Regions from separate parts of the Anaerobacillus sp. MEB173 genome, predicted to be linked through region 3. Evidence: riboswitches for the same ligand, from Rfam matches in the RefSeq annotation. Region 3 holds a riboswitch; each other region holds the start of a gene.

Region 1 (3,289 bases), on a different contig from region 3:
TAGTGCAGTTGTTGAAGACGTTCCACCAGATACCACTTGTGCTACTTCATCGAAATAACCAGTACCAACTTCACGTTGGTGACGAGTCGCAGTATAGCCATCTTTTTCAGCAGCAAATTCCGCTTGCTGTAATTCAGAGTAAGCACCCATACCACGAGTTTTGTAGCCACGAGCAAGTTCAAACATACTGTAATTAAGTGCATGGAAACCTGCAAGTGTAACGAATTGGAATTTATATCCCATTTTACCAAGCTCTTGTTGGTACGTTTCAATAGTTTCCTTGTCAAGATTTGCTTCCCAGTTAAATGAAGGTGAACAATTGTATGCAAGCATTTTACCTGGGAATTTAGCATGAATTGCATCTGCAAATTGTTTCGCTTCTTCAAGACTAGGCTTTGAAGTTTCACACCATACAAGATCAGCATATGGTGCATATGCTAGACCGCGAGCAATTGCTTGATCAATACCAGCCTTAGTACGATAGAACCCTTCTGGAGTACGCTCACCAGTAATGAACGGTGCATCCGTTGGATCAATATCACTTGTAATTAAATCCGCTGCATCTGCATCAGTACGTGCAACGATAAGTGTAGGTACGCCTGAAACATCGGCAGCTAACCGTGCTGATACGAGGTTACGTATAGCTGTTTGTGTTGGAATTAATACTTTACCGCCAAGATGACCACATTTCTTTTCAGATGCTAATTGGTCCTCAAAGTGAACTCCAGATGCACCAGCTTTAATCATACTTTTCATAAGCTCAAATACATTTAATTGTCCGCCAAAGCCTGCTTCAGCATCAGCTACGATTGGTGCGAAATAATCAACATCTCCTTCACCTTCCATATGCTGAATTTGATCCGCACGTTGAAGTGAGTTATTGATCCGCTCTACTACTTGCGGAACAGAGTTTGCCGGATATAAACTTTGGTCAGGATACATTTGGCCAGCAAGGTTTGCATCTGCAGCAACTTGCCATCCACTTAAATAAATCGCTTTGAGACCTGCTTTCACTTGCTGAACCGCTTGCCCGCCAGTTAATGCACCTAATGCATTTACATATGGTTCTTCATGCAGAAGGTTCCACAGTTTCTCAGATCCACGGCGAGCTAATGTATGTTCAATTTGTACAGATCCACGTAATTTCACTACATCTTCAGCAGAATAAGGACGAGTGATCCCTTCCCAACGCGAATTGTTTTCCCAGCTTTCTTGTAATTGCTTTGCTTGTTCTTGAATTGTTGACATAACATCCATCTCCTTTTAATCAATAAATGATTATTTTTTTAAATCTATAAAAATATAATACTTACAAACAATAAAATATTCATACGTAATATCGTGGTGCTCTGCAGTATCAATCTGTATTACTACAGGTTATATTTTATGAATTTATAATATAACAGGTTCCTGTTAAAAACAACCATAAATTTAAATTTTTTTAGACATTTCAAAAAGTTCTAATATTCTGATAATTATGATTAATCAGTAAACAGTAAGTTCATTGAATACAAACTTCATCTATGGTACAGTGATAATGTATTTTCATACAACTAAATAGAAGTACCACTAGGGGTGCTTTCTGGCTGAGAGAGGCATTTGCCTTAACCCTTAACCTGATCTAGTTAACACTAGCGTAGGGAAGTGGATTAATGCTGCAAGTAATACAAAAGGATACCTTCTATCCTTTCATGCATCATACATATAAACCACTCCTTACTTTAATAGAGAGTGGTTTTTTTTATTACAAATTAGAAACGAAAGAAATGAGAAAACAATGTCAAATAAATCCTTACAGTTTGATCAAGTATCATTTACTTACAAAAACAGTAAAAAGAATACTAATCTACCTGTCATTCATAATCTATCTTTCTCTATTAATGACGGTGAATTCATCTCTTTATTAGGTCCAAGTGGTTCAGGAAAAAGTACAATTTTCAGATTAATTACTGGACTAGAACAACCATCAGCAGGAAGAGTACTAATTAATAACGAGGTAATTACGGAACGCTTAGGTAAGGTTGGCTACATGCCGCAAAAGGATCTTTTATTACCTTGGCGGACAATTATCGAAAATGCTATCCTCCCGTTAGAACTAAAGGGTACAAACAAAAAAGCAGCACTGGAAATTGTACGAAAACATATGAAGGATTTTGGTTTGGAAGGTTATGAAAATAGTTATCCTTCACAATTATCTGGTGGAATGAGACAGCGTGTTGGATTTTTACGAGCCATTCTCAGTGGAACAAATGTCTTACTGCTTGATGAGCCATTTAGTGCATTAGATGCTATGACACGATTAATTATGCAGGAATGGTTGCTTGAACAATGGCAGCAATGGAGAAAAACAGTTGTATTTATTACACATGATGTGGAAGAAGCCATTTTTCTTTCTGATAAAATATTTCTATTTTCTGAAAAACCTCTCGACTCGTACAAGGAATTTGTTGTGCCATTACCACGACCGAGAGCTGTGAATGATCTCCATACAAAAGAGGTGATCCAATTAAAGCAGTGCTTACTTGAAGAGTTGCGTAAGCAGGTGAAGCTATGAAAACACTTAAATACTACAGTGGGTCTTTTCTATTACTTTGCTTTCTTTTGTTTATTTGGCAAATCGGAGCTGAAAGTTATAATAAAAAATTTATCCTCCCTACTCCAATGGATATTGCCGTGAAAATGTCTGAACTCAATGATGTATTGTTGTTTGTCCATTTTCCCGCAACATTAAATGTTGTTTTGTTTGGCTTAGCGATATCCATTACGTTTGGTGTAGGACTAGCCGTGTGGATGAATCACAGTACAATAGCTGAAAGAACATTCTTTCCAATTGTTATCGCATCTCAAACAATACCCATTATCGCCCTTGCTCCTATTTTCGTTTTGTGGTTTGATTATTCAATATGGAGCAAAGTAGTTGTAACAGTATTAATCACTTTCTTTCCAATTACTGTTAGCACCTATGATGGGCTGCGACAATCTAGTAAAGAAATTATTGATTTATTTAAGACTATGGGAGCAACAAATCAGCAAATTTTCTTTAAGGTTCAAATCCCTGCCGCTCTCCCCTACTTCTTCTCCGGCTTAAAGGTAGCTGTTACATTAAGTGTTATAGGAGCTGCTATTGGCGAATGGCTAGGAGCAAATGCTGGTCTTGGCTATTTCAGTCGGCGAATGATGACGCAATTTGATAGCGCAGGCGTGTTTGCCCCGATTGTTTGGTTGTCATTACTGGGAATAGGTTTATTCTTAATTGTTAAGCTTATAGAAAATATTTCGTTAAAATGGA
Region 2 (3,289 bases), on a different contig from region 3:
AATGCGTCATCACGTTTTTGCGCATTAGGATGTCCTTTTGCAAGGTCAGCGGCATGAGCTGCCAGCTTGTAAGTGACAACACCAGTACGAACATCTTCTTTGTTTGGTAGACCTAAGTGCTCTTTTGGTGTTACATAGCAAAGCATCGCTGTCCCGTACCAACCGATCATTGCTGCCCCAATTGCTGAAGTAATATGGTCATATCCAGGGGCGACATCAGTTGTTAGTGGTCCTAATGTATAGAAAGGTGCTTCTTCACACGTGGCAAGCTGCCGGTCCATATTTTCTTTAATGAGGTGCATCGGTACGTGTCCCGGTCCTTCAACCATCACTTGAACATCATGCTTCCAAGCAATTTTTGTCAGCTCGCCTAAAGTTTCTAATTCTGCAAACTGTGCTTCATCATTTGCATCTGCGATCGACCCTGGGCGTAAACCATCTCCAAGGGAGAAGGCGATATCATATGTTTTCATAATTTCACAAATCTCTTCAAAGTGAGTGTAGAGGAAATTTTCTTGATGGTGAGCCAAGCACCACGCCGCCATAATCGAACCACCACGAGAAACGATACCAGTTACTCGTTTTGCAGTCATCGGAATATAGCGCAAAAGTACACCAGCATGAATGGTAAAATAACTTACACCTTGTTCTGCTTGCTCAATTAATGTATCACGGTACACTTCCCATGTAAGGTCTTCAGCAATTCCATTCACCTTCTCAAGAGCTTGGTAAATAGGAACGGTTCCAACTGGTACTGGTGAGTTACGAATGATCCATTCACGAGTTGTGTGGATATTTTTCCCTGTAGAAAGGTCCATTATGTTATCTGCGCCCCAACGTGTCGCCCACGTCATTTTTTCCACTTCTTCTTCAATTGAGGACGTAACCGCTGAATTCCCAATATTCGCATTTATTTTGACGTGGAAATTCCGTCCGATAATCATCGGTTCGCATTCCGGGTGATTAATGTTAGCTGGAATGATCGCCCGCCCTTCAGCAATTTCCTTGCGTACAAACTCAGGTTCTAATCCTTCACGAATTGCGATAAACTCCATTTCAGGTGTAATCATTCCTTTTCGAGCATAATGAAGTTGAGTTACGTTTTGTCCGTATTTTGCTCGGAGTGGTTTAATCATTGATGTATCAAATATCTCGGTATTCTGTGACTGTTCGCTTGATGAAAAACCATTATCCTCGGGCTTGATATCTCGTCCTTCATATTCTTCAACATCACCGCGCTCTAAAATCCAATTGCGACGAATTCTTGGCAGTCCTGTACGAATATCTACTTCATAATTTGGATCGGTATAGGGTCCACTTGTGTCATATACTTGGACGGGTTTATTTAGAATTTCTTCGTCACCGTTTACCGTTGGGCTTAGTTCAATTTCACGTACTGGTACTTTGATATCTTCTCTTGAACCTTGAAGATAGACTTTTTTACTTCCTGGGAAAGGGGATAAATTAACCGATTGCTTTGTCATTGAAAAGACCTCCTGAGAAATGAATAGTAAACAACTTGTAAAATAAAAAACCATTTTCTCTAGAGGAGGGGGGATATTATAGTAGTAAAAAGTGATAAAACATTATTTTGAATATAAGTAAAAAATATACATTATTAACCTCGTAGCACTAATGTAGTTTATTATTAAGTGCAAAAAAGACCGCTCAGTTGGAGGCGGTCTTTGTGTTTTTTGAGATTAACGTGTATTGACTCTTGAAACATATGTATATAGTCTATTAATTTATCCACTGTAAATACATAGATAAAAAATGATAGCTACAAAACATATGACAGTAAGAGTCATATCCCATAAGTGCAAAATCCCTCCGCTAGCATTACCTAGATCAGGTTTACGGTCGGCAGCAGACTAGCTACCCTCTCAGCTTGATATCTTCAAGCTCCCGTTTTGTCATTAAGTTGTTGGATATAGACTAACAAATATTGGTTGGATTGGCAAGAGAAAAGATTACGTGAAATGTATAGCAGGCTTTATAAACAGTCGTCAACCTCAACAGCGCTTTTAAATTATGTAGCTATGAGGCCGACGACAATTAAAGGTTGTTTAGAATATATGTTGTTATCAGAAAATTATGAAGTTTTTTCCAAAAAAGTTAAGTTAGGCTGTACGTATGGATTCGCTCGTTGTTTCAGCAGATAAATAAATTGCTATTTTTTGTAACATACACATTATCCTTTAGTATTTAAGAAGGATTTACCATATGCGACAGCTGTTCAACGGTCAGTCATATTCATATATACTGATTCCTCTATATCCCAATTTTTGCGATTTAATAAAAGTGGAACTATGTGATATATTTTAAAACATCGAATCTTCTTAAAAGTTTTAAGTCATGGGGAATTGGCGCCTGTTTCCTAATTATTAATGTTCAAAAAAATTTCTACTTAAGCAATAAAAATATGTAGAAAAGAAATCAAATTGGCTTTATGATAGAAAATAAAAAGTTTTCAAACGACTATAACTGACATAAGTCGATGGAGGAGAAATATACATGAAAGTATGTAAATTTGGTGGAACGTCATTAGCGAGTGCAGAGCAAATTAGAAAAGTTGGGGAAATTATTGCGGCTGATCCTGAACGTAAAATAGTCGTTGTTTCTGCTCCCGGTAAGCGTGATAAAAACGATACAAAGGTTACTGATTTATTAATTCAACTTGGAACGCAATTTTTAGCTAATGGTTCTGCTGAAGATGAATTGCAAGCTGTTATTGAGCGTTACCGTGACATTGCCAAAGGGTTGGAGCTTTCAGATAAAATTGTTGATGACATTACAGCTGATCTGCAAGAGCGTCTTGCGACTGAAGTAAAAAGCTCGGAGCAATTCATGGACTTAATGAAAGCTAGCGGAGAAGACAATAACGCCAAGCTAGTTGCCTTCTATTTACAAAGTAAAGGCATCGAAGCACAGTATGTTAATCCACAAGATGCTGGGCTTCTAGTAAGTGATGAGCCAGGAAATGCACAGGTCCTTCCTCAGGCGTACGATAATTTATATGAGCTTCGTAATCGTGATGGTGTTGTTATTTTTCCAGGATTTTTCGGCTATTCTCCTGAAGGAAACTTAGTAACATTTCCGCGTGGTGGTTCAGATATTACAGGTTCTATTCTGGCAGCTGGAATTGATGCTGATTTATATGAGAACTTTACTGATGTTGATTCAGTGTATGTTGCAAATCCAAATGTTGTTGATAATCCAAAAGAAATTAAAGAACTGACATACCGTGAAATGAGAGAGCTTTCGTATGCTGGATTTTCTGTTTTCCATG
Region 3 (3,289 bases):
GCCCCAACAAATCGGCTTCATGAAACACAGCATGCAAACTTCCTGAGTTTGAATATTCAAAGTCTTGTTTGGATACTGCTTTTACTTCACGTTGCCAGTCAGGATACAATTTCAAACTAGCCAAACAAAGGTCAAAGAAATCATCAACATCTTCACCAATTTCAGAATAAGGTGCAAGCATACCAGCTGCTGCTCCAGAAGCTTGGCCGCCACATTGAACTTTTTCTAACACGGTTACTTGATGACCGCGCCGTTGAAGTTCAAATGCTGTTGCGAGACCAATAACTCCTCCCCCTAAAATAATTACATGCTCTTGCAACACACTCACACTTTCTATATTAAGTTTGCATAGCTTTTCTATTTTTCTTGTCTCTTTACTTTACAATAAAGTTTTCAAATCCACTACTTGCTGTAGCATAACGTTTTTTGCTTATCCTACCCGCAAGATAAGAAAGCCTGCCTGCTTCAATTGCTGCTTTCATAGCCATCGCCATTTTTACGGGGTCCTTTGCTTTGGCAACAGGGGTATTCATTAATACTCCGTCAGCACCTAGTTCCATAGCTTGTACCACATCTTGTGCTGAACCGAGTCCGGCATCGATGATAATCGGCACTTTTGCCTCTTCAACGATTAAAGAAAGATTATAAGGATTTAAAATTCCTAATCCCGTCCCAATTGGTGCTCCGCCAGGCATAACAGCAGCCGCTCCTGCTTCTTCTAATCGTTTACATAGAACCGGGTCATCAGAGGTATATGGGAGTACAACGAACCCTTCATTTGCAAGAATTTCAGTCGCTTTTAATGTTTCGATCGGGTCAGGAAGAAGCGTTCTTTCATTTACACTGATTTCGACTTTAATCCAATTACTAATTCCAGAGGCCTTTGCAAGTCGTGCAATTCGAACAGCTTCTTCCGCATTTTTCGCACCTGACGTATTTGGCAAATAAGTAAATGTTTTTCCTTCTAAATGTTGGAGGATTGCATCTTCTTCTGGCTCATCGAGATTTACACGTCGTATAGCAAAGGTTAACACTTCTGCACCTGATGCTTCAATTGCTTGGTTTTGTACAAATGGATTAGGGTAACGTCCTGTTCCCAGGAAAAATCTTGATGACAGTTCTTTTCCACCGATCATTAACTTATCACTTTTGTTCATTATCGTATCAACCTCCACCTACAAAATGGACTAACTCTATTTTCATACCTTCAGTTACTTCAGTTGTTGTCCATTGGTCTCTTTCAATAATTTCCCCATTCACTTCAGTCACAACGAGGTTTTTTTCTAATCCAAAGTGTTTTACAACATCTTCCAATGTTTTGACATCTATTTGTTTCTTTTCACCATTAACAATGATATTCATGATTAATTCGCCTCACGGTTGATCTTTTTTATGAATGCCTCACATGTCCCTTTAATATCTTCACTGCCAACAATTTCACTGATTGCACAAATTCTTGTTGCCCCGGCATTTAACACTTGCTCAACATTATGGAGCTTAATTCCACCAATCGCAACAAACGGGATTTTTATCTCATTTGCTACTTGTTTAACATACTCTGTCGTAACAGGGTCGACAACATCAACCTTACTCTTTGTATGAAAGACAGGTCCAACACCAATATAGTCTGCTCCGTTCTTTTCTGCCTCTCTTGCCTCTTCAATTGCATGAGTCGATATACCAATAATCTTATCTTCCCCTACAATTTTACGGGCTTCAGAAAGAGGTAAATCGTCTTGACCGATATGAATCCCATCTGCATCAACTGCTAATGCCACATCAATATGATCATTAACGATGAATGTAACTCCATGTTTTTTTGTTAGTTCTTTTAATTTACGTGCCTTTTCTAACACATCACGTTTGCTGCTTTTTTTATCACGAAGCTGAATAATGTCAACTCCGCCTAGTATTGCTTCTTCCATTACTGCGATAAGATCTTTGCCTGGATGAAATTCTTCACCAGTAATCGCATATAATTTAAAATCCTTCATGAATACAATCCCTACTTTCGTTAATATCATCGTTGCAAATAAGACAAAACCGCAATCCAACGCGGATTACGGCAACTGTTACATTTGTCGACTTTCCTACGCTGGTATAGCCCAGATCAGGTTCAAGGGTAAAAGATTCCTCTTTTTCTCAGCCTGCTTATAAAAGTCGGCACCCCTAGTCTTTACTTATAAAATTATTTACTATCCCCTATTATGACAGAATTTATAAAAAGCGCAAGGAAACCGTCCGTGAAGACGTATGACCGCTCACTCATCTCTTACAATTCAACAAGTGTTACAACACTTTTGTTAGACAAATCTACTAACTGTTCTTTTCTTTGTCCATAGAGTAGCCACTTCCCACTTGGAGAAAGTTTAACTGGGTACTGTTCATTCACCTCAGTAACAACATGCTGCTCTTTTGTCTTGATATTATACGAAATGAGCTGATAGCCTTCTTCATAATCAATAATATTATCTGCATAATATGGCTTAAAATAGAAAAAATCATTGGTCAATTTATCATAGACATGAAATGGAATCCACCACTGACTTGAATACGTGTTTAAGATTGGAACTTTCATTGTCGAAACAACATTCCTGCTATTGATATCAAAAAATGTATATAACGAGTGCTTGTCCGATGTTTCTTCAACAGAAATGGTTAATAACAAATTGTCGCCTAATGAAAACATAGCAATAATATCATTGAGCCATAGTTTTTGTTCAGCATGTTTTATATCATATGTGTATAAAGGAGCAAAATAGCTTAACCCTGCATCGTCCCAATCTAAATAGGCAACGTCATTTTTCCCAATCCATTGAACAAATCCTTGCATTAATGGAAGTTTGTGAACTTTTTGATCACTCACATGAATTTGGTAAAGCTGTGGTATCCAATCCGATGTATAGGACGCTACGATTAACTCATTTGAATCGTAGTTATTCCATATTAACTCAAATTCCTCTCCAATCTCATCAAATGTAAATTGTACTTGCCCCTCTTTATCAACAATGTATAATGGTGAAGGTCCATTGATTGGAATTACTTTAATCGCAAATAAACTATAGTCATTATTGGCCATGACTTCTAAAATAGGGTCTTTTATTTCAAAGAACAGCGTATCGGTTCCTGAAAACAAATGATACTTTTGCAAATAAGATACCCCGTTTTCATCCTTTAAATAAAGGATGGACTCATCATTGAACCACTCACTAATTTCAACAAAGCTGTAGGAGTTTACAACCAATGGATAGATGGTCTTCCTTTTGAAAAAAGATGCCGGTATTTTACT

What was found. A riboswitch is a leader RNA that binds a small molecule or an ion and turns the genes downstream of it on or off. The one in region 3 is predicted to bind thiamine pyrophosphate.
Region 1: linked by a shared signal. The riboswitch ahead of ACJ2A9_RS09445 (ABC transporter ATP-binding protein) and the one ahead of thiE (thiamine phosphate synthase) in region 3 are both predicted to bind thiamine pyrophosphate.
Region 2: linked by a shared signal. The riboswitch ahead of thiC (phosphomethylpyrimidine synthase ThiC) and the one ahead of thiE (thiamine phosphate synthase) in region 3 are both predicted to bind thiamine pyrophosphate.

The regions. Positions count from the first base shown of each region.
Region 1 is NZ_JBJMAU010000003.1:348,268-351,556, forward strand. Features, by position in the region: gene aceA (isocitrate lyase) at 1-1,248, opposite strand, end outside; TPP riboswitch at 1,562-1,660, shown strand; gene ACJ2A9_RS09445 (ABC transporter ATP-binding protein) at 1,778-2,554, shown strand; gene ACJ2A9_RS09450 (ABC transporter permease) at 2,551-3,289, shown strand, end outside.
Region 2 is NZ_JBJMAU010000033.1:4,452-7,740, forward strand. Features, by position in the region: gene thiC (phosphomethylpyrimidine synthase ThiC) at 1-1,484, opposite strand, end outside; TPP riboswitch at 1,808-1,919, opposite strand; gene ACJ2A9_RS23085 (aspartate kinase) at 2,515-3,289, shown strand, end outside.
Region 3 is NZ_JBJMAU010000002.1:174,584-177,872, forward strand. Features, by position in the region: gene thiO (glycine oxidase ThiO) at 1-319, opposite strand, end outside; gene ACJ2A9_RS05300 (thiazole synthase) at 375-1,157, opposite strand; gene thiS (sulfur carrier protein ThiS) at 1,165-1,362, opposite strand; gene thiE (thiamine phosphate synthase) at 1,365-1,994, opposite strand; TPP riboswitch at 2,071-2,181, opposite strand; gene ACJ2A9_RS05315 (hypothetical protein) at 2,273-3,289, opposite strand, start outside.